One region of the Mesorhizobium sp. P170090 genome, then DNA from elsewhere that is predicted to be linked to it. Evidence: predicted binding sites of a transcription regulator. Region 1 holds the regulator's gene; the other holds the start of a gene.
The links. The regulator LexA, encoded in region 1, represses DNA repair genes until DNA is damaged. The targets are predictions, from matches to a motif close to TGTTCNNNNTGTGTTCNG.
Positions count from the first base shown of each region.

Region 2: the regulator LexA is predicted to act here: its motif matches at 8,343-8,360, upstream of AC3EML_RS04610 (DNA recombination protein RmuC).

Region 1 is NZ_JBYNWH010000001.1:4,159,443-4,169,831, reverse strand. It holds gene AC3EML_RS20190 (molybdopterin molybdotransferase MoeA) at 1-878, shown strand, start outside; gene AC3EML_RS20185 (alpha/beta hydrolase) at 924-1,637, opposite strand; gene AC3EML_RS20180 (AMP-binding protein) at 1,921-3,546, shown strand; gene kynA (tryptophan 2,3-dioxygenase) at 3,543-4,379, shown strand; gene kynU (kynureninase) at 4,485-5,732, opposite strand; gene AC3EML_RS20165 (GntR family transcriptional regulator) at 5,900-6,664, shown strand; gene lexA (transcriptional repressor LexA) at 6,870-7,652, shown strand; gene AC3EML_RS20155 (ComEC/Rec2 family competence protein) at 7,646-10,102, opposite strand; gene arr (NAD(+)--rifampin ADP-ribosyltransferase) at 10,214-10,389, opposite strand, start outside.
Region 2 is NZ_JBYNWH010000001.1:919,603-929,991, reverse strand. It holds gene AC3EML_RS04665 (LOG family protein) at 1-352, opposite strand, end outside; gene dapD (2,3,4,5-tetrahydropyridine-2,6-dicarboxylate N-succinyltransferase) at 501-1,355, shown strand; gene AC3EML_RS04655 (DUF805 domain-containing protein) at 1,352-1,756, shown strand; gene AC3EML_RS04650 (hypothetical protein) at 1,778-2,548, shown strand; gene AC3EML_RS04645 (2-dehydropantoate 2-reductase) at 2,615-3,628, opposite strand; gene dapE (succinyl-diaminopimelate desuccinylase) at 3,744-4,934, shown strand; gene AC3EML_RS04635 (transporter) at 4,937-5,542, shown strand; gene truA (tRNA pseudouridine(38-40) synthase TruA) at 5,539-6,294, opposite strand; gene AC3EML_RS04625 (GNAT family N-acetyltransferase) at 6,306-6,812, opposite strand; gene fmt (methionyl-tRNA formyltransferase) at 6,809-7,753, opposite strand; gene def (peptide deformylase) at 7,759-8,289, opposite strand; gene AC3EML_RS04610 (DNA recombination protein RmuC) at 8,393-9,646, shown strand; gene AC3EML_RS04605 (class I SAM-dependent methyltransferase) at 9,748-10,389, opposite strand, start outside.

The sequences.
Region 1 (10,389 bases):
AGGAGAATGTCCGCGATCTCGGCGGTGGCCGGATCGAGGTCACCGAACCGACGGCGAAGAACCGTAACATCCGCCGCCTTGGACTGGATTTTGCCCAAGGCGACGTGCTGCTGGAGAAAGGCCGCGTGCTCGATCCGGCTGCATTGTCGCTGGCGGCGTCGGCCAATCATCCCCGGTTGAACGTGGTGCAACGGCCGCTGGTCGCCATCATCGCCACCGGCGACGAATTGCTGCCACCGGGTAGCGAACCTGGCCCCGACCAGATCATCTCGTCCAACGCCTATGGCGTCGCTGCTGTGGCGCAGTCGGTCGGCGCTCGCGCGCTCGATCTCGGTATAGCGGCCGATCGCAAGGAAGCGATCGCGGCGCTGGTGAAAAAGGCGGTCGATGCGAAAGCCGACGTCATCGTCACGCTCGGCGGCGCCTCGGTCGGCGACCATGATCTCGTCCATGACGTGCTGACCGGCGAAGGCATGAACCTCGACTTCTGGAAGCTCGCCATGCGCCCGGGCAAGCCGCTGATGTTCGGGCGGCTGGGCGATATCAGGTGCATCGGCCTGCCCGGCAATCCGGTGGCGAGCCTGGTCTGCTCGCAATTGTTCCTGAAGCCGTTATTGGCGCAGCTCGGCGGCCGTCCCCACCGGCAGGACATCCGCCAGGCTCAGCTTGGCGCCGCGATGCCGGCCAATGATCTAAGGCAAGACTATGTGCGCGCCGTGGTCCGGGAAGAAGCCGGCGCATTGGTGGCGACGCCGTTCGGCATCCAGGATTCCTCGATGCTGAGAATGCTGGCCGACGCCACCGGCCTGATCGTGCGCGAGCCCTTCGCTCCGGCGGCAGAAGCAGGCGCTGCTTGCAGCGTTCTGATGTTGCGCTGAAGGTCGCGGATCCAAGCCGTTAATTCCAAGAGATAAGACTGGTTGTTACTCCGCCAGCAATGTCCGCGTCAGCGGATGTGTCGGATCGGCAAGCCCGTCGACGATGCTGAAATGATGCCGGTCCGGCTCGACCACTGTGCTGGTCGTGGCGCCGAGGCCGATCCAGATGTTGGCAAGCAGCGCATTCTGGCGCAGGAACTCCGCCCGCTCGCCGCCGCCGGCCCAGCAGGTGATGCGCGCGCCCTGCATGGGGCGCAGCAGAACCGGGCTTTCGGCCAGTGCTTCCGCTTCATCGATGGCCAGTGTCGCGTTCATCCCCGTCCGCATGATCGGCCGCAGATCATGAACCCCGGAGATCGAGACGACATTGCGTATGCGGCCGGCCACATCGGCGGCCAGAGGCGTCGTTGTCGTCACCATCCTGGAGGCGAGATGGCCGCCGGCGGAATGCCCGGTCAGGATCACCGGCCCGCCGACCATCGTCGCCGCCTTGCCGATCGCCGCCGCGATTTCCCTGACGATGCCGGAAATGCGTATGTCGGGACAAAGCGTGTAAGTCGGCATTGCCACGGCAAAGCCATTGGCAACCGCGCCGTTGGCCAGATGCGACCATGGCTTGTTGTCGAACGCCTTCCAGTAACCGCCATGGATGAAGACGACGAGCCCTTTGGGCATGACATCGGGAAGGAACAGATCGAGCCTGTTGCGCGGGCTGTCGCCATAGGCGATGTCGAGCTTGGCCCGACCGGACGCCGACATTGTATCGCGAAAAGCCTGTGCCGGTGTGTCCCATGCGGCCGGCCAGCGATTGCTGCCGGCAATGTTGTCGCCGTTGGCGTAGGCATTGTCCCAATCGGCAACACGATGTTCGAGCATCTGCATCCCTCCCGGATGGCTTCAGTTCAGTCGACAGGAATGGCCGCCGAACAGGGCGGCGTCAATGCTGCGACCTAAAAACATTTTAGGCTTGAAACAAATTTCGACTGGTGCGATCCTGCGCCTTGTTCAGCCATGGGCGCGAGGCAGACAGGGGCAGCCGAAAATGCTTGGGCCATCAGCGCATATCGACACATTCACGCGTGACAACCTGCCGCCGCCGGAGCAATGGCCGGAGTTTTTGCTCGACGGCTTCGACTATCCCGACCACATAAATGCCGGCGTCGAATTGACCGACAGGCTGGTCGAAAAAGGGTTCGGCGACCACACCGCGCTGATCGGCAATGGCCGCCGCCGCACCTACAAGGAACTGTCCGACTGGACCAACAGGCTCGCCCATGCCCTGGTCGAGAATTATGGCGTCAAGCCGGGCAACCGGGTGCTGATCCGCTCGGCCAACAACCCGGCCATGGTCGCCTGCTGGCTGGCCGCCACCAAGGTTGGCGCGGTGGTCGTCAACACCATGCCGATGCTGCGCGCCGGCGAACTCGCCAAGATCGTCGACAAGGCGGAAATCACGGTTGCGCTTTGCGATACAAGGCTGATGGACGAGATGACCGCCTGCGCCAAGGGCAATGCGTATCTCAAGCAGGTCATTGGCTTCGACGGCACGGCCAACCATGACGCGGAACTCGACCGAGCCGCCCTCGACAAGCCGGTCACCTTCACTGCCGTCAACACCGGCCGCGACGATGTCGCGCTGCTCGGCTTCACCTCCGGCACCACCGGCGTGCCGAAGGCGACGATGCATTTCCACCGCGACCTGCTGATCGTCGCCGACGCCTATGCCCGCGAAATCCTGGAGGTGACGCCCGACGACATCTTCGTCGGCTCCCCGCCCCTTGCCTTTACCTTCGGTCTTGGCGGGCTCGCCATCTTCCCGCTGCGCTTCGGCGCCGCGGCGACGCTGCTGGAACAGGCGACGCCACCCAACATGATCCACATCATCGAGACCTACAAAGCGACCATTTCCTTCACCGCTCCAACCGCCTATCGGGCCATGCTCAAGGCCATGGATCAAGGCGCTGACTTGTCCTCGCTGCGCGTCGCGGTTTCGGCGGGCGAGACGCTGCCGGCGCCTGTCTTCGAGGAATGGACTGAGAAGACCGGCAAGCCGATCCTCGATGGGATCGGCGCCACCGAGATGCTGCATATCTTCATCTCCAACCGCTTCGACGACATGAAGCCGGCCTCCACCGGCAAACCCGTCGGCGGCTATCAGGCACGCATCGTCGATGACGAGATGCGGGAGTTGCCGCGCGGCTCTACTGGCCGGCTGGCGGTGCGCGGCCCGACCGGCTGCCGCTACATGGCCGATGCCAGGCAAAAGGACTATGTCCGCGACGGCTGGAATCTCACCGGCGATACGTTCACGCAGGACGAGGATGGCTTCTTCCACTTCGCCGCGCGTTCCGACGACATGATCGTCAGCGCCGGCTACAACATCGCCGGCCCCGAGGTCGAAGCGGCGCTGCTCTCGCATCCCGACGTCGCCGAATGCGCGGTGACCGGCGCCGAGGACGGTGAACGCGGCCAGATCGTCGAGGCGCATATCGTGCTTGTGCAAGGTGTTTCGCCGGACGCATTGACCGTCAAACGCCTGCAGGACCACGTCAAGGCAACGATCGCGCCCTACAAATATCCGCGTTCGGTGAAGTTCATCGACGCCTTGCCCAAAACCCAGACCGGCAAGATCCAGCGCTTCCGGTTGCGCGCGGAGAAGATCAATTGATTAAGCCGCACGATCCGGCGTCCGATGGCGCGCAGATGTCGTTCAAGGAGCGGATGTCCTACAGCGACTATCTGCAGCTGGACAAGGTGCTCGATACGCAGGCGCCGCTGTCTTCTGCCCATGACGAGATGCTGTTCATCATCCAGCATCAGACATCCGAATTGTGGATGAAACTGGCCCTCCACGAGATCGGCGCCGCGATCCTCTCGATCCGCGCCGACCGCCTCGAACCGAGCTTCAAGATGCTGTCGCGTGTCGCGCGCATCTTCGAGCAGCTCAACAATGCCTGGGACGTGCTGCGCACGATGACGCCCAGCGAATACACCGAGTTTCGCGACGCGCTCGGCCAATCCTCGGGCTTCCAGTCCTGGCAGTACCGCGCCATCGAGTTCATGGCCGGCAACCGCAACCTAGCCATGCTCGGGCCGCACAAGCACCGGCGCGACCTTACGGACAGGCTGGAAGCGATCCTGGCCACGCCGTCGCTCTACGACGAGGCGCTTCTGCTTTTGGCGCGCAATGGCTTCGACATCGGCGCCGATGCCGGGCGCACGGACTGGCGCGAGACGCGCGGTGAGAACGAAGACGTGCTGGCTGCCTGGCAAACCGTCTACCGCGACCCGCAGCGCTACTGGATGCTCTACGAACTGGCCGAGAAGCTGGTCGACTTCGAGGATTACTTCCGCCGCTGGCGCTTCAACCACGTCACAACGGTCGAGCGCATCATCGGCTTGAAGCGCGGCACCGGCGGCACCTCAGGCGCCTCCTATCTGAAGAAGATGCTGGAGGTCGTGCTGTTTCCGGAGCTCTGGACGGTCCGCACCCGGCTCTAGAGCATTTCACCGTTTAACGGAAACGGCGAAATGCTCTAGCTCTTTGATTGACGCAATTTCGGACGGAAAACCGCTTCACACTTTTCCTGAAATTGCTCTGGTTTCTCACGTAACCGCGGTCTTCACCGCGAAGCGGGCGTCCTGCCAGGCGCCGGTGCGCAGAATATCCTCCAGGACTTCGACCGCCTGCCAGACATCGCCATATCCGACATAGAGCGGCGTGAAGCCGAAACGGATGGTCGACGGCGCCCGGAAATCGCCGATCACGCCGCGCTCGATCAGCGCGCGCATCACCTGATAGCCATGCGGATGGAGGAACGACACCTGGCTGCCGCGCTGGCTGCCGTCGCGAGGACTTTCCAGTTCAAGCCGGTAGGCGCCGCATCTGGCTTCGACGAGCTGGATAAACAGGTCGGTCAGCGCGATGCTTTTTCTGCGCACCGCCGCCATATCGACGTCGTTCCAGATATCGAGCGCGCCCTTGAGCGCCCGCATCGACAGCACCGGCTGCGTTCCGCACAGGAAGCGGCGAATGCCGCTGCCGACGGCAAAGCCCTGCTCGAAGGCAAAGGGCCGCGCATGGCCCCACCAGCCGCTGAGCGGCTGGTGGGCATCGTCATGGTGGCGCTCGGCCGCGTAGATGAAGGCTGGCGAGCCCGGGCCGCCATTGAGGTATTTGTAGGTGCAGCCGACGGCGAAATCGGCATTGGCACGGTCAAGTTCGACCGGCAAGGCGCCGGCCGTGTGGCAGAGATCCCAGATGATCAGCGCGCCGGCGTCATGTGCCTTGCGCGTCAGCGCCGCCATGTCGCGCAACTGGCCGGATTTGTAGTTGACGTGGTTGACCAGGATGACGGCAACGCTGTCGTCGATCAGCTCCTCGATTGCGGCCGCGTCGACGCCCTCCAGCCGCAGCCGCGTTCCCGGCCGGGTCGAGGCGAGGCCTTCGGCCATGTAGAGGTCGGTCGGGAAACTGTCGCCCTCGGCAACGATGACCGACCGATCCGGCCGCATGCCGAGCGCTGCGTGCAGCAGCTTGTAGATGTTGATCGAGGTTGTGTCGCAGACCACCGTCTGCCCGTCAGCCGCGCCGATCAGTCGCCCGAGCTGATCTCCGAGTTCCACCGGCATGTTGAACCAGCCGGCGGTGTTCCAGGCGCGAATGAGGTCGTGCGCCCATTCCTGCGTGGCGGCCTGCTGCAGTTCGCTGAAGACGACCGCTGACGCGGCGCCCAGGGAATTGCCGTCGAGATAAATCACGCCTTGCGGCAAGACAAAGCGTTCGCGCATGGAGCGCAGCGGATCGGCGGCATCCATTGCTTCGATTGTAGCGAGATCGGGTGTCGTGCTCATGATCCGGCGCCCCTCCATGGACAAACGCGCGCGGCGGAGCCTGCCGCCCAAACATGCCGGCGATCTTGAGTGGTCGCCCTTGAACTGTCAAACATTATATATAATTCACCCATTGAAAGGCTTTGATATATAATGATCCGCCGAGCGTTTATGTCTGATGGATCACGATGCTGGATGACGAGCAGACCTCGAAGACGGAAGCGGCCTATCGCCTGCTCAGGCGCGATATTCTTGCGACCCGGCTGGCGCCTGCCGCGCCGTTGAAGCTGAGCACGCTGCGCAACACCTACGGCATCGGCTGGACGCCGTTGCGCGAGGCGCTGTCGCGGCTGGAGGCGGAACGGCTTGTGACCGCCATCAGCAACCGCGGGTTTGCGGTCGCTCCCGTCTCTCGGGCGGAGCTCGAGGATTTGGCGCGTGCGCGGCTGGTGGTCGAACTGCCCCTGCTGGTGGAATCGATCGAGGAGGGCGACCGTGAGTGGGAAGACGCGGTCGTTGCCGCCCACTATCGTCTCTCACGGTGCGGGTCTGTTCTCGACGATCCATCGGATGATGCGGTCGACGCGTGGTACGAAAAACACGATGCCTTCCATGCGGCGCTGCTCAGTGCCGCGACATCCAGCTGGCTGCTGCGCTTCAATGCGACGATTTCCGACCAATTGCATCGCCATCACCGCTTCCTGGGTCTGGCGCCGACGCTGCGCGCCGCCGCCGGCCGCACGGATGGCCACCGGAAGGCCGTGGCGGCCCTGCGCGACGCCGTGGCGATCGAACACCATACCGCCCTGATGGAAGCGGCCCTCGATCGCGACGTCGAACGTGCGAAAACTCTGATGACCGCTCACATCGGCTACACGCTGCAGGTCTATGCCCAGAGTGAACCCGGGGCGGATGCTGCGCAGCCCCGTCCGAAAAGGAAGCGGCGATCGTAGCCGACGACGCAGGGCACTTTGTCTTCGTTTCACCCCGTTGCCGGCGAACGACTACGAGCGCCGCTCGCGGTGCCGAACGTCACGCTGAACAAAACGTCAACACATTCATTAAACTTTAAAAGGTTGCGGAACACAACTGGAACAGATAGTGTTTGTTCTGGGTTTGTTTTTTCTGATTCTGGTTTCAGAACCCCTGGGGGCCGCGATGCTGACGCGCAAACAACATGAGCTTCTGATGTTCATCCATGAACGCCTGAAGGAGAGCGGAATCCCGCCGTCCTTCGATGAGATGAAGGAAGCGCTTGACCTCGCCTCCAAGTCCGGCATCCACCGCCTGATCACGGCGCTTGAGGAGCGCGGTTTCATTCGCCGGCTGCCGAACCGGGCGCGCGCGCTGGAAGTGCTGCGGCTGCCCGACTCGATCGCACCAGGCCTCAATGCGGCGAGGAAGTTTTCGCCGAGCGTCATTCAGGGCAGTCTTGGTCAAACCGGCCAAGGGCAAGGCGGCCAAGGACAAGGCGCGATGGGCCAAGGCGGTATCGGCCGCCAGATCAAGCCGGGCTCGCCGTCGCGTTCGATGTCGGCCGGCAATGACGACGCCGTTTCGGCGGTGTCGATCCCGGTGATGGGACGCATTGCTGCCGGTGTGCCGATCGACGCCATCCAGCATCAGACCCATTCGATCTCGGTGCCGCCCGACATGATCATGGGCGGTGAACACTACGCGCTCGAGGTCAAGGGCGATTCGATGATCGAGGCCGGCATTTTCGATGGCGACACGGTCATCATCCGCAATGCCGACACAGCCAGCCCCGGCGAGATCGTGGTGGCGTTGGTCGACGATGAGGAAGCGACCCTGAAACGCTTCCGCCGCAAGGGCGCCTCGATCGCCCTGGAAGCCGCCAACCCGGCCTACGAGACCCGCATTTTTGGACCGGACAGGGTGAAGGTGCAGGGCAAGCTTGTCGGATTGATCCGGCGCTACTGAGCCGGCTTGGGTTTGTACTTTTCACGCTGGTTGTAAGGCGGCAGGCCGCGCGCTTCGCGGGAGAAGCGGCGTTGCTCGTGCCAGGGGCGATACGGCTTGTCGACGGCGAAGCGGATGGTTGGCGCTGCAGCTGCCGATTGCGGATCGAAGAAGACGGCGGCGCTGCCGTCGCGGGCCAGCTGTTTCTTCGTCACGACCAGCACCAGCGGGTCGCGGCACGGATTGTAGGCGGTGGCGTCATCGATGACGATCAGGCTCGCGAAGGCACAGGCCGGCCGCGCCGTCTTGCGGTCTTTCGCAAGCGCTACAATGGCTCCGGAAGGGTGCCGGGCGATACAGAGATCGCCGGTGCAATAGAAGGGCGAGCCGGGCGGCAGATCGAGCGGATCGAGATCGAACCGCGTATCTGTTGCCTCGAAAATCTCAGGTGGGATAATGGTTTCGGCCCGCAGCGCCCGTTTCCAATTGTCCGTGGTGAATTCGTTGGAGCGTTCGCGGTTGAGGGCGAGTTCGCCGCCACCGATCGGCATGGCCACCAGATGCGCATCCTCGGATATGAGCACGTCTGGCGTAAGCACCTGCGGCACCGTCAACAGGCCGGCCAGCGCGAAAGGCACGGCCGCCAACCTGAGCCAGGTGGTGGCCATGGTGGCGATGACGAGGGCGACCGCCACTAACAGCACCGAGCGGATGGAGATCAGCCCGACGGCGTCGACCGGCGAGCGCTCGGAAATCCAGGCCGATATAGCGATCATCGCCATCAGACCTTTGCCCATCACATAGAGGAACGGCCCGTCGGCGCCGAACGGCATCGCCAGTGCGCTGAGCACGGCAAAGGGCATGACGATCAACGAAACAATCGGCATCACGGCCAGATTGGCGATCAGGCTGAGCGGCGACACACGCTGAAAATGCCAGATGGCGAACAGCAAGGTTGCACTGCCGGCGATGATCGAGGTCATTGCGAGGCCGCCCATGGCCAGCGCGAATTTTCGCGACAGGAAGCCGACGAAGGAGCGCTTTGCCGGCGGCGTTCTCACCTTGTCGGCGCGGTAATCGGCCCAGCCGGCATAGGCGCCGACAAGGGCGGCGGTGGCGGCAAACGACATCTGGAAGCTGGGACCGACCACCTCGTGCGGCGACACCAGGATGACGGCAATGGCGGAGATCGCCAGATTGCGCATGGTGAGTGCGGCGCGATCAAACAGCACGGCGACAAGCATGACCGCCAGCATGATGAAGCTGCGCTCGGCGGCAACCACGACGCCTGAAATAACGAGATAGGCGGCGATCGAGACAAGCGCTGCCGCGGCCGCATATTTCTTCACCGGCCGGCGCGAAGAGAAAACGGGAAACAGCGCAAAGGCGCCACGCAGCAACGCCATGATGGTGCCGGCAACCAGCGCCATGTGCAGGCCGGAGATGGAGATGATGTGGTAGATGCCGGTGCGCCGCATCGCTTCGTTGACCTCGTCCGGGATGCCGGCGCGCACCCCGACAATCAACGCCGCGGCAATCTCGCCTTCGGCGCCGCCGATTTTGCCCCTGATATGGTCGGCAATGTTTTCGCGCGCGTTCTCGATTGCCGAGGAGAGCCGCGCGGTCAGCGGCGGCGGTCCCTGCGTAGCAATGGTTTTCGGATTGCCGAGAAAGAAGCCGCTGCCGCCGATACCGGTGAAATAGCTGTCGAAGGAGAAATCGTAGCTCTCCGGCCGCACCGGACCGGTCGGCGGCAACAGCCTGGCATAGCCGGTGATCAGGGAGCCGGCGGTCATATCGGCGGGAACGGTCCGCGCCGAGAGCCTGACCCGCTCCGGGGCGTAGCGCAGCTCGGGGTAAGCGGTCGAAACCACATCGAGCGTCAGCCTGATGCGGCCGCTTTCCATCTGTTCGAGACTGACGACGCGGCCGGTCAGCCGTGTCTGGATCTCGGAGCCGAGCATCTGCGTTCCGGCGCGCCAGGTCTCGACCTTGGCGGCGACGACGCCGAGCGCGCACAGCATCGCGGCCATGCAGAACAGATGCGTCCTCGGCCGCGATCGCGTGGCGACAGCGCAACATGTCGCCAGCACCACAATGGCGATTGGCTGCGCAAAGCCCGGCTCGCCGGCCAGCGAGAAATAAATGATGACGCCGGCCGCCAGGAAAACCGGCACCAGCAGGAAGGCGACGCCCCGGTCGAGCTCCGTGTTGGCGGCCACGGCAAGGCTGCGGCGGAGCGCGGGCCATGACGGACGGCGAAGCCGTCTGCGCAGACGGGCGATAGATCCGGGCGCTGTGACTTGCGCCGGCAACGCGTGACCGGGCAGCGCAGGCGCGACGCCGGGATGCGGCTCAGGCAGCGCGAGGGGCAGCGGCTCGGCATAGGGACTATCGGCAAACAGCGAGCGTTCGCTGACGCTTGCCTCGGCGCCTTCGCCTTCCTTCGTGCCCCGGCCACGTCCAGCCATCGGGTCTGCCCCTTGCGCCCCAGACCCCTATGCTACATGAACGCGCAAAGCGCGAAAGTCCGCGTGATCACGTCCACCGCGCCGGAATCGACCATCACCTGGCAAGGACGCTCAATCCTCAATCATATCCTGGCCCTCCGCTCTCAGGCGAGCAAGCCCATCGTGCATTGCCTTCAATTGTTCCGGTGTATGACCCTGCCATTCACCGAGTTCACCCAGGATGAGCAACGGATCACGGGAGCGGTAGGATTTCGTCGGATTACCGGGAAATTTTTTGTCGGTCAGGT
Region 2 (10,389 bases), 3.2 Mb from region 1:
GGGCGAATTTGCGCGCCTCCTCGTAATATTTGCTGTTTTCCTCGAGGTTTTTCTTCTGCGTCTCGTTCTTGGCGGCCCAGGCCTCGCCGCCGGGCTCGGGAATACGCGCGCCGCCGAACAGGATGACCGTCGAGCGGATGCCGCGCTCGGCCAGGATCATTTCGGGTTTCAAGAGCTCAAGCTGCAAGCGCACAGCGCGCAATTCCCGGCGCGTCATGAAGTCGGGATCGTTCCAGGCCAGCCGGTAGGTTTCGGCGCGCGTCTGCGGCGTGTCGGGAACGCTTTTCGAGCGCTCCAGATCCTCGTCCGAATGCGGCAGCGGCGTCCATCCCGCCTTTTCCATAGGAGTCATATGCTTTCTACCCGTCCCAACAGTTCACTTGCGCCGTCCCATGGCGCACGCGCGATTGACCCCCAATACGCCTTAACATAGGGTCCGCGCGACTTTCAAAACAAGGTTAAGGCCGACGGCCTTAACAGCGTGGTAACGGAGCGAATTCATGTCGAAGCCTGATCTGGCCAGCCTCGAAAAGACGATCGAGAAGGCCTTCGAGGAGCGCGACACGATTTCGACCGCGACCCGGGGCGAAACGCGCGACGCCATCCAGTCCTCACTCGACCTGCTCGACCGTGGCACCGTGCGCGTTGCCGAGCGCCAGGCCGATGGCAAATGGCATGTCAACCAATGGCTGAAGAAGGCGGTGCTGCTCTCGTTCCGGCTCTATCCGATGGAGATCATCAAGGGCGGCCCCGGCCAGGCGGTCTGGTGGGACAAGGTGGCGTCGAAGTTCGACGGCTGGAGCGCGGTCGATTTCGAGAAGGCAGGCTTCCGCGCCGTGCCGTCTTCGATCGTGCGCCGCTCGGCCTATGTCGCGCCGGGCGCGGTGCTGATGCCGTCCTTCGTCAATGTCGGCGCCTATGTCGATAGCGGCACCATGGTCGACACCTGGGCCTCGGTCGGCTCCTGCGCCCAGATCGGCAAGAATGTGCACCTCTCGGGCGGCGTAGGCATCGGCGGGGTGCTGGAGCCGATGCAGGCCGGCCCGACCATCATCGAGGACAATTGCTTCATCGGCGCGCGCTCCGAAGTGGTCGAGGGCTGCATCGTGCGCGAAGGCTCGGTGCTCGGAATGGGTGTGTTCATCGGCCAGTCGACCAAGATCGTCGACCGCGCCACCGGCGAAGTGTTTTATGGCGAGGTGCCGCCGAATTCGGTCGTCGTCGCCGGCTCGATGCCGGGCAAGGCCTTTCCGAACAACGAGCCGGGCCCTGGCCTCTACTGCGCCGTCATCGTCAAGCGCGTCGATGCCAAGACCCGGTCGAAAACCTCGATCAACGAACTGCTGCGTGATTGATCCTGTCCGAGCAACCAGAGCGCTCCAGATTGCCCAACACACCACCACTTCCCTGGCTTTTCTTCAGCCTCTCAGGGCGCGTCAGCCCAAGTGCCTACGTGCTCGCCGGGCTGCTGCTGGTGCTTGCACAGTTTTTCCCGCTCTACCAGTTGTCGAGACTGGAACCCGGCACCGCAACCAGCCAGAACTGGGCACTTGTGTTCTGGGTCGTTTTGCTCATCTCGACATGGTCGAGCTTTGCGGTAACCGCAAAGCGGTTTCATGATTTCGGCAAGCCGACTTATTACGCGTTGATCTCTCTTATCATCGGCCCCATTCTTCTCATCGTTCTAGCGTGTTTCCGCGGTGACCCCGGTCCGAACCGCTACGGCAAACGCAGCAACGCGCCGGCTGAACCATGAGCGCCGACCGGATATCTCGCCATGCGCTACCGCACGCTTGATCCGAAACTGATCATCGACACCGCCGAGCGGCTGGAAGAGCGCGTCGCCGAGCGTTTTCCCGATGCCGGCCTGCGCGGCGTCGCCGCCGAACTGGTGTCGCTGTCGCGCGACCTGGCCAAGGCGGCGCAGGCGCTGGAAGCGCCGATCTGGTGGCTGCGCGGCGCCATCGTCGCCGCTGTTGCCGCCGGCGCGCTGATCTTCCTGTTCGTCGGCACCATCCTGCCGCTCATCCATATCTCGCAGGCCGACGATGCGGTGCAGTCGGTGCAAGGCATCGAAGCCACGATCAACATGATGATCCTTGCCGTGCTCGGCCTGCTGGCGCTGATCCGCACCGAGGAGCGCATCAAGCGCAAGCGGGTGTTTCGCCAGCTGCATGGGTTGAGATCGCTGATCCATGTCATCGACATGCACCAGCTGACCAAGGATCCGGCAGCATTGTCCGCCAATTTCAGGCCGACCGCGCATTCGCCGGCTCGCATCACCAATGCCGCCGACCTGGCGCGCTACCTCGACTATTGCTCGGAAATGCTGTCGATCACCGGCAAGATCGCGGCGCTGTTTGCGCAGTCGGTCAATGACGATGTGGTCATCGACGGCGTCAACGACGTCGAGAACCTGGCGTCCAACCTGTCGCGCAAGATCTGGCAGAAGATCACGCTGATCGAGAACCACCCGGCGGCGCAGCCCGTGCCGGCGCCAGCCCCGGCGAGCAAAGCGCCGGCTCCGAGGCGCGCACCAAAGCTGTGACGCGGCGGGCCCACGCGCCTCTTTTCGGGCTATGCGGGCCAAGGCCCGAGGCTCGCGGCAAGTAGACTATCCAGTGACGGCTTCCGGCGTCAGCCCGGGTGAGCCGCGCTTTTCCCGCTCGGCCTGCCGCACCAGCACGGTGACCCGCTTCAGCAGAGGCGCCGGCGTGCCGGCCTTTTCGGCGAGGCTCAGGACGGCCCCCTGCAGGTCACCGATCTCGGTCGGCCGACCGCGCTGGAGGTCGTCCCACATGGACGAGCGCGCCTGCGGGTCGATGGCGAGCATGCGGCGGGCGACCAGCCGGAACAGCCAGTCCGGCAGCCGGAGCAGCTTCGGCAGCAGGCCGGGACGCAAGCCGCCGATCCGCGCCGGCGCGATATGTAACGCCTTCATCGCCGCCAAGGCCTCGTCGATCTGACCGGCCAGGATCCGCCGCCAGCGGCGGTCGGCAAGTTCGCTCGCCAGCGGCAGGCCGGACAAGGCGACAAGCGCGTTGTTGAGGTTGATCAGCAGCTTGCCCCACTGAACGGCTTTCATGTCGGGATGGGTTTCCACGCCAAGCCCTTCGACATCGAGAAGGCCGGCAAGGCCGGTCACGCCATCTTCGATCATGACCTTGCCGTTGCTGGCGCGATGCACGTGAAGCTGCAAATTGCCTATGGCCGACTGGACGACATTGAACGGCACCATGCCGGCGAGCACAGTCCGTCCACCGAGCCCGGCGCGTAACCGGTCGGCATTGCCGACGCCGTTCTGGAGGCTGACCACCACGACTTCGCCGCGCGCATGTCCGGCAACAAGCGACGCCATCTCCTCGGTAGCGCCGTTCTTGACCGTCACCAGCACCACGTCGGCACTGGCCAGGGCAGCGGCGGGATCAGTGGTGACGGACTCCGGCCGGATGGATCGGTCGCGATTATCGAGATCGGTGATGCGCAGGCCGCCGTCCAGCAAGACCGTCGCGATGCTTGGCCGCGCCAAAAACACCACCTTGCGTCCGGCCAGCGCCAGGCAGCCGCCGACATAGCAGCCTATGCTGCCGGCGCCGGCAATGACGATGGTCTTTTCGGCGTTGGCCATGCGATTATCTCGTGTTGGCCTGCACTATACGACAGGAAAACCATAATGTCGGCGGCAGGACCGGTCATCATCTCTGGCCGTGACAGGCCTTTCGCTTTCGACTATCGCTTTGCCCATGAAACTGCCGACCGATCCCGCCGCCAACCTCGCGACCCTCATACGCTGCGCCTCCGTAACGCCCGCCGAGGGCGGCGCGCTGGCTGCCCTGGAAGGCATGCTGAAGCCGCTCGGCTTTTCCGTCGAACGCCCGGTGTTTTCCGAAGACGGCACCCCCGACATCGAGAACCTCTACGCGCGTCGCTCCGGCAATGGGCCGCATCTGATGTTTGCCGGCCATACCGACGTGGTGCCGGCGGGCGACGAGGCGTCGTGGACGCATCCGCCCTTCGCCGCCGAGATCGCCAAGGGCGAGATGTATGGCCGCGGCGCCGTCGACATGAAGGGCGGCATCGCCTGTTTCATCGCCGCCGTGGCGCGCCATGTCGAGAAAAAGGGTGGTCCGAAAGGCTCGGTCTCGCTGCTGATTACCGGCGACGAGGAGGGGCCGGCGATCAACGGGACGACAAAACTGCTCGACTGGGCGGCGGCCAGGGGCGAGAGATGGGACGCCGCGATCGTTGGCGAGCCGACCAATCCGGACACGCTCGGCGACATGATCAAGATCGGCCGGCGTGGCTCGATGTCGGGCAGTGTCACGGTCAACGGCCGCCAGGGCCATGTCGCCTATCCATTGCTCGCCGACAATCCGGTGCGCGGCCTGATCAGCCTGGTCGACGCCTTGCTGTCGCCCGTCTTCGACAAGGGCACGAAGGATTTTCAGCCGACCAATCTGGAAGTGACCTCGATCGATGTCGGCAACCCGGCGACCAATGTTATTCCGGCCAAGGCGACAGCCACCTTCAACATCCGCTTCAACGACACATGGACTGCCGAGACGGTGCAGGCCGAGATCCATAACCGCCTCGACCAGGCGGCGAAGCGCAAGAAATACCGGACCGGCAAGACGCCGGTCGACTACGAGCTGATCTGGCGCGACCGGCCGAGCCATGTCTTCCTGACGCGCGACGACAAGCTGATCGAGACGCTGCGCGGGTCGATCAAGGCGACAGTCGGCAAGGAGCCGGCGCTGTCCACCTCGGGCGGAACCTCGGATGCGCGTTTCATCAAGGACTATTGCCCGGTGGTCGAGTTCGGCCTCGTCGGCAAGACCATGCACATGGTCGACGAGCGCGTCGCACTGGCCGACCTCGAGACGCTGACCCAAATCTACCAGCGCTTCATCGATGACTGGTTCGAGCAGGGCTGATCATGCTTTCGGTTGACGAGACCTCTTCATCGCTTAACGGCGCCTGGCGGCTGATGCTCGGAAAGGCCGACGGCTTGCGGCTGCTCGACCTTTCGGCGGACGGCTTCTGGAATTCCTTCTTCGCCATCGTCGTCGCCGCGCCGGCGATGATCGTCGGCTGGGTCGGCACGGCCAACGAGATCGGCGATCCCAATGCGTTCGCCGGCCGGCTGGGCATGTTGATTCGCCTGGCGACCGTCGACCTCGGCTCGTGGCTGCTGCCCCTGGTTGTGCTTGCCCTGGTCGCATCGCGCGCCGGCATCGGCGACCGCTTCGTCCACTATGTCGTCGCCAGCAACTGGGCGTCGGCGATCACTGCCTGGATGCTGCTGCCTTCAGCGCTGATCAGGCTTTTCCTGCCGTCTGGCAACCCGGTTGCCGAATTGGTGTGGCTGGTTCTGGTGGTGCTGTCGCTGGTACTCTCCTGGCGGATGACCAACGCCGCGATCGGCAAGGGCGCGGCTGTCGGCAGCGCCATGTTCGCAGGCATGTTGGTGGTGTCTCTGGCCGTCTTGTTCGGCCTGGTGGCGCTGCTCGGCATCACTGTGCCGACCGCCGCTCCGGCTTAGAACTTTTCCGGATAGTCTACACCGACGAGAAAAAGCCCGTCGGGCGGCGCCACCTGGCCGCAGGCGGCGCGGTCTTGCGCCGCGAGCGCTGCCTTGAGGTCGGCGGCGGTCCAGCCGCCGTCGCCGACGCGTTTCAGCGAACCGACCATGGAGCGCACCTGGTTGTGCAGGAAAGAGCGCGCCGAGGCCCTGACTTCGATCAGGTCGCCCTGGCGGCTTACATCGAGCCGCTCCAGCGTCCGCACCGGACTGTTGGCTTGGCATTGCGTCGAGCGGAAGGTGGTAAAGTCATGTCGGCCGAGCAGGACTTTCGCCGCTTCGTGCATGGCGTCCGCATCGAGCCGCTTCGGCACCCACCAGACCTTGCCCTTTTCCATCGCTGCAGGCGCGCGCCGGTTGAGGATGCGGTAGAGATAGTGCCGTCCGGTGGCCGAGAAACGGGCGTCGAACTCATTGGGGACAACCGTGGCCTGCAGGATGGCGATGCGCGCGCCTGCCGCCTGCAGGTGCGCGTTGACGGCGTCGCGCACCTTGTCGTTTGGCCATGCCTTGGCGAGGTCGACATGCGCCACCTGGGCGGTCGCATGCACGCCGGCGTCGGTGCGGCCGGCGGCGCGTATCCGCACCGCCTCACCGCAAAATTTCTCGATCGCCTGCTCTATCGCCTGCTGCACCGAAGGCTGATCCGCCTGGTGTTGCCAGCCGGCGAAGAGGCTGCCGTCATATTCGATATCGAGACGAAAACGCGGCATACACCCTTCGTTCAGGCGGCGAGTGCGGTAAAGGCCTGGGCGTAGACCAGTTTGCCTTTTTCGGGTGCGTCACCCCAGGCCAGCGCCTGCAGCGCTTCGCCCTGATATTCGCTCTCGAACTCTTCGGCCCGCGCATGATTGTAGCCGAAGCGGCCGTAATAGGCCGGATCGCCCAACACAACGGCGAGCGTCTCGCCGGCATCCCTGAGGCGGATATGCGCCTCGCGGATCAGCGCACCGCCAATGCCCGAGCCGTGGAACGAAGGTTCCACCGCCAACGGCGCCAGCGCCACGGCTGCGAACTGCTTGCCGCCGTTCTGGACGAACAGCCTGGAAAACAGGATGTGGCCGACCACCTGGCCGTCTTCTTCCGCCACCAGTTCGACAACGGCGTCGCCGCCGGTGACCAGAGCGTCGACCAGCCCGGCCTCCGCCTGCTGGCCGAATGCGTGTTCCTCGACCAGGCGTATGGCCTCGCGGTCCCGCGGCGTCGCGCCGCGTATCGACATCATGCTCATGAGAACTTCATTCCTTTTTCGATCTTGGCCCCGCGCAGAAACTCCTTCGCGGCAGCAGGCTTTCCGCCCGCCCGTTGAACTTCGACCAGCCTGACCGCGCCCGACCCGCAGGCGACCGTCAGCCGGTCATCGAGAATTCCTCCCGACTCGCCCATGCTTTCAGAAAGCGTACCTTCAGAAAGCGTCGAGCGAAGCAGTTTCAGCCGTTCCGTGCGGCCGCCGATGTCGGCCTCGCACCAGGCGCCGGGGAATGGCGACAGCCCGCGAATGTGATTGTGGACCTCCGCAGCCGGGCGCGTCCAGTCCACACGTGTCTCCGACTTATCGATTTTCCTGGCGTAGGTCACCCCGTCAGCCGCCTGCAAAGTCGATGCCAGGGTATTTGTCTCCAATCGGGACAGCGCTTCCACCATCAGCGTGGCAGCAATATTCATCAAGCGGTCGTGCAGATCGCCGGCCGTCATATCGGGCTCTATGGCGCATTTTTCAACCAGTGCCACCGGACCGGTGTCCAGGCCCTCTTCCATGCGCATCACCATCATGCCGGTCTCGACGTCGCCGGCCATAATGGCGCGCTGGATGGGAGCTGCACCACGCCAACGCGGCAAAAGCGAGGCGTGGCCGTTGAGGCAGCCGAGGCGCGGAGCCTCCAGAATAGCCTTCGGCAACAGCAAACCATACGCGACGACGACCGCGACATCGGCACGCAACGCCTGGAAAGCAGCTTGCTCGGCCTCGCCCTTCAGCGACAGCGGCGTGCGCACTTCGATGCCCAGCCGCTCAGCCTCGCGCTGCACCGGCGACGGTGTCAGTTCCAGCCCGCGGCGGCCCGCGGCGCGCGGCGGCTGGGTGTAGACGGCTGCTATCTCGTGCCCGGCAATCGCGCGCAGCACCGGCACCGAAAACTCCGGCGTGCCCATGAAGATGACGCGAAGCGGCATCTTCCCTATCCCACCAGCTTGCCCGGCGCCTTGTCCTTGGCGAGCTTCTTGAACTTCTTGACCACCATGTCGCGCTTCAGCTTCGAGATGTGGTCGATGAACAGCACACCGTTGAGATGGTCGATCTCGTGCTGCAGGCAGGTCGCCATCAGGCCTTCGGCCTCGATCTCCCGCAGCTTGCCGTCGCGGTCGAGATATTTCACGCGCACCGAGGCGGGACGCTCGACCTCGGCGTAATAGTCCGGGATCGACAGGCAGCCTTCCTCGTAGACCGAGCGGGCGTCGGCGCTTTCGAGGATTTCGGGATTGATGAACACATGCGGCGCCGTTGGCTCGTCTTCCTTGGCGAGGTCGATGACCAGCATGCGCAGCGGCTCGCCGATCTGGATTGCGGCCAAGCCGATGCCCGGCGCATCATACATCGTCGCCAGCATGTCGTCGGCCAGTTTGCGCAAAGGCGCGTCGACGCGTTCGACTGGTTTGGAAACCTGGCGCAGGATGGGATCGGGAAGGATGATGAGCGGCTTGATCGACATGGCGCCTCACCTAAAACGTCGCAGGAGAAGCGTCAACCGGTGCGAATCGGTCTCGTTCACGTTTTGATCTGTGCCAGGTCTGCGAATCGGCTATGCTGGCGGGATGAACGACCTGAGCACCATCCTTTCCGAACCCGTTGCCCGGCTTGGCGCCACGACGATCACGCTCGGCCATGCACTGACCCTCGGCGCGCTGGTGTTTCTCGGCCTGTTCCTGGCGCTTGTCGTGGCGCTGTGGCGATCGGCCAAGGCGCGCACCATCGCCGCGGCGGAAGCCGCCGACCACGCCCGCGACGCCGAGGCGCGGATGGCCGGCATTTTGCAAAGCCAGGCCGAGATGCAGGGCCGCATGGGCGCCATCGCCGACGTGTTCGGCGCAAGGCAGGCCGAACTCAACCAGTCGATCGGCCAGCGCCTCGACGCCATGACCGGCAGGCTCGGTCAAACCATGACCGAACAGACCAAATCGACGCATGAGAGCCTCGCCAAACTGCAGGAACGGCTGGCGGTCATCGACACCGCGCAAGGCAACATCCAGTCGCTGGCCGGCCAGGTCGTGCAATTGCAGGCGATCCTGTCCAACAAGCAGACGCGCGGCGCCTTCGGCCAGTCGCGCATGGAGGCGATCGTCGCCGACGGCCTTCCGATGGGCGCCTACGAGTTCCAGGCAACGCTGTCAAACGGCAGCCGTCCCGACTGCCTGGTCAGGATGCCGAACGGTGCGCCGCAGCTTGCCATCGACGCCAAGTTTCCGCTGGAAGCCTGGAACGCCATCCGCGCCGCCGATGGCGCCGAACAACAGAAGATCGCGGCCCAGGCTTTCCGCCGCGACATCGAAATTCACGTCCGCGATATCTCGGAAAAATACCTGATCCAGGGCGAGACGCAGGACACCGCCTTCATGTTCGTGCCGTCGGAATCGGTGTTCGCCGAAATCCACGAGAATTTCGACGCCGTGGTCCAGAAGGCGCACCGGGCGCGTGTCATCATCGTCTCACCGTCGCTTTTGATGCTGTCGATCCAGGTCATCCAGGCCATCCTCAAGGACGCCCGCATGCGCGAACAGGCGCATCTGATCCAGGGCGAGGTGATCCGGCTGATGGAAGACGTCGCGCGCGTCGACGAACGCGTGCGCCGGTTGCAGACGCATTTTGGCCAGTCGGCCAAGGATATCGACGAGATACTGGTGTCGACGTCGAAGGTGACCAAGCGCGGCCAAAAGATCGAAGCGCTGGAGTTTGGCGAAAGCGAAGCCGAAGTGCGCGGTGGCGGACCCGCCAAGGCCGAAGCCGGGGTGCGGGTGGCGGATTCCAAGACGGGGCAGCTCAGGCTACGTGTCGTCGAAGGCGACGATTAAAGCGCGTCGCGCTGAACGGATTCATACGACGCGCTTTAAAAGTCTTTGTTTTGATGCATGTCGTTGTCCCAGAACCGCGGCACACTTCTGGGCGCCATGCATTAGACCGTAGCCACGATCACGTGCGCCTGGATCTTGGCCGCAACCTCGCCGCTGCCGTGTCTGGCTGCAATCACGGACGCGGCGTGATCGGTTGCGGCTTCCAGTTTTCCTCTGGCCTCGATTTCGTTGCGAAGCGGAGTTCCCTGGCAATAGGCAACCGCCGGAAGGCGCGGCGAGGAGGCACGGCTTTGTTCGGCCCTCGTGTCGATCACCACACGGGAGAAACCTGCGGCTTCCAACTCGCCGCGGATCAATGCAATGTCATTGTAGCCGTGCGGCGTGCGGGCGAGAAAGCGGGGCGGATCGTTCGGAAAAATCTCCGCAAGAGCATTCGTCACATCATTGGCGAATACATTGTCTTCGATGCGATCCCACACGTTGAACAGGAAATGGCCGCCGGTCTTCAGGACCCGCTTTGCTTCGCGATAGCCGGCGGCTCGGTCGGGAAAGAACATCGCGCCGAACTGACAGCAAACGAGATCGAAAGCCGCATCTTCGAACGGCAGCGCCAGAGCATCCGCCTGACGCCAATGTATACGACTGTCGGGAGCTTGTCGCGAGGCCGCGTAGTCGAGCATAGGCTGGTTGAGGTCGGTCACGACATAGCTTACGCCGGGAGACAGTTTTGGAGCCAATGCGCG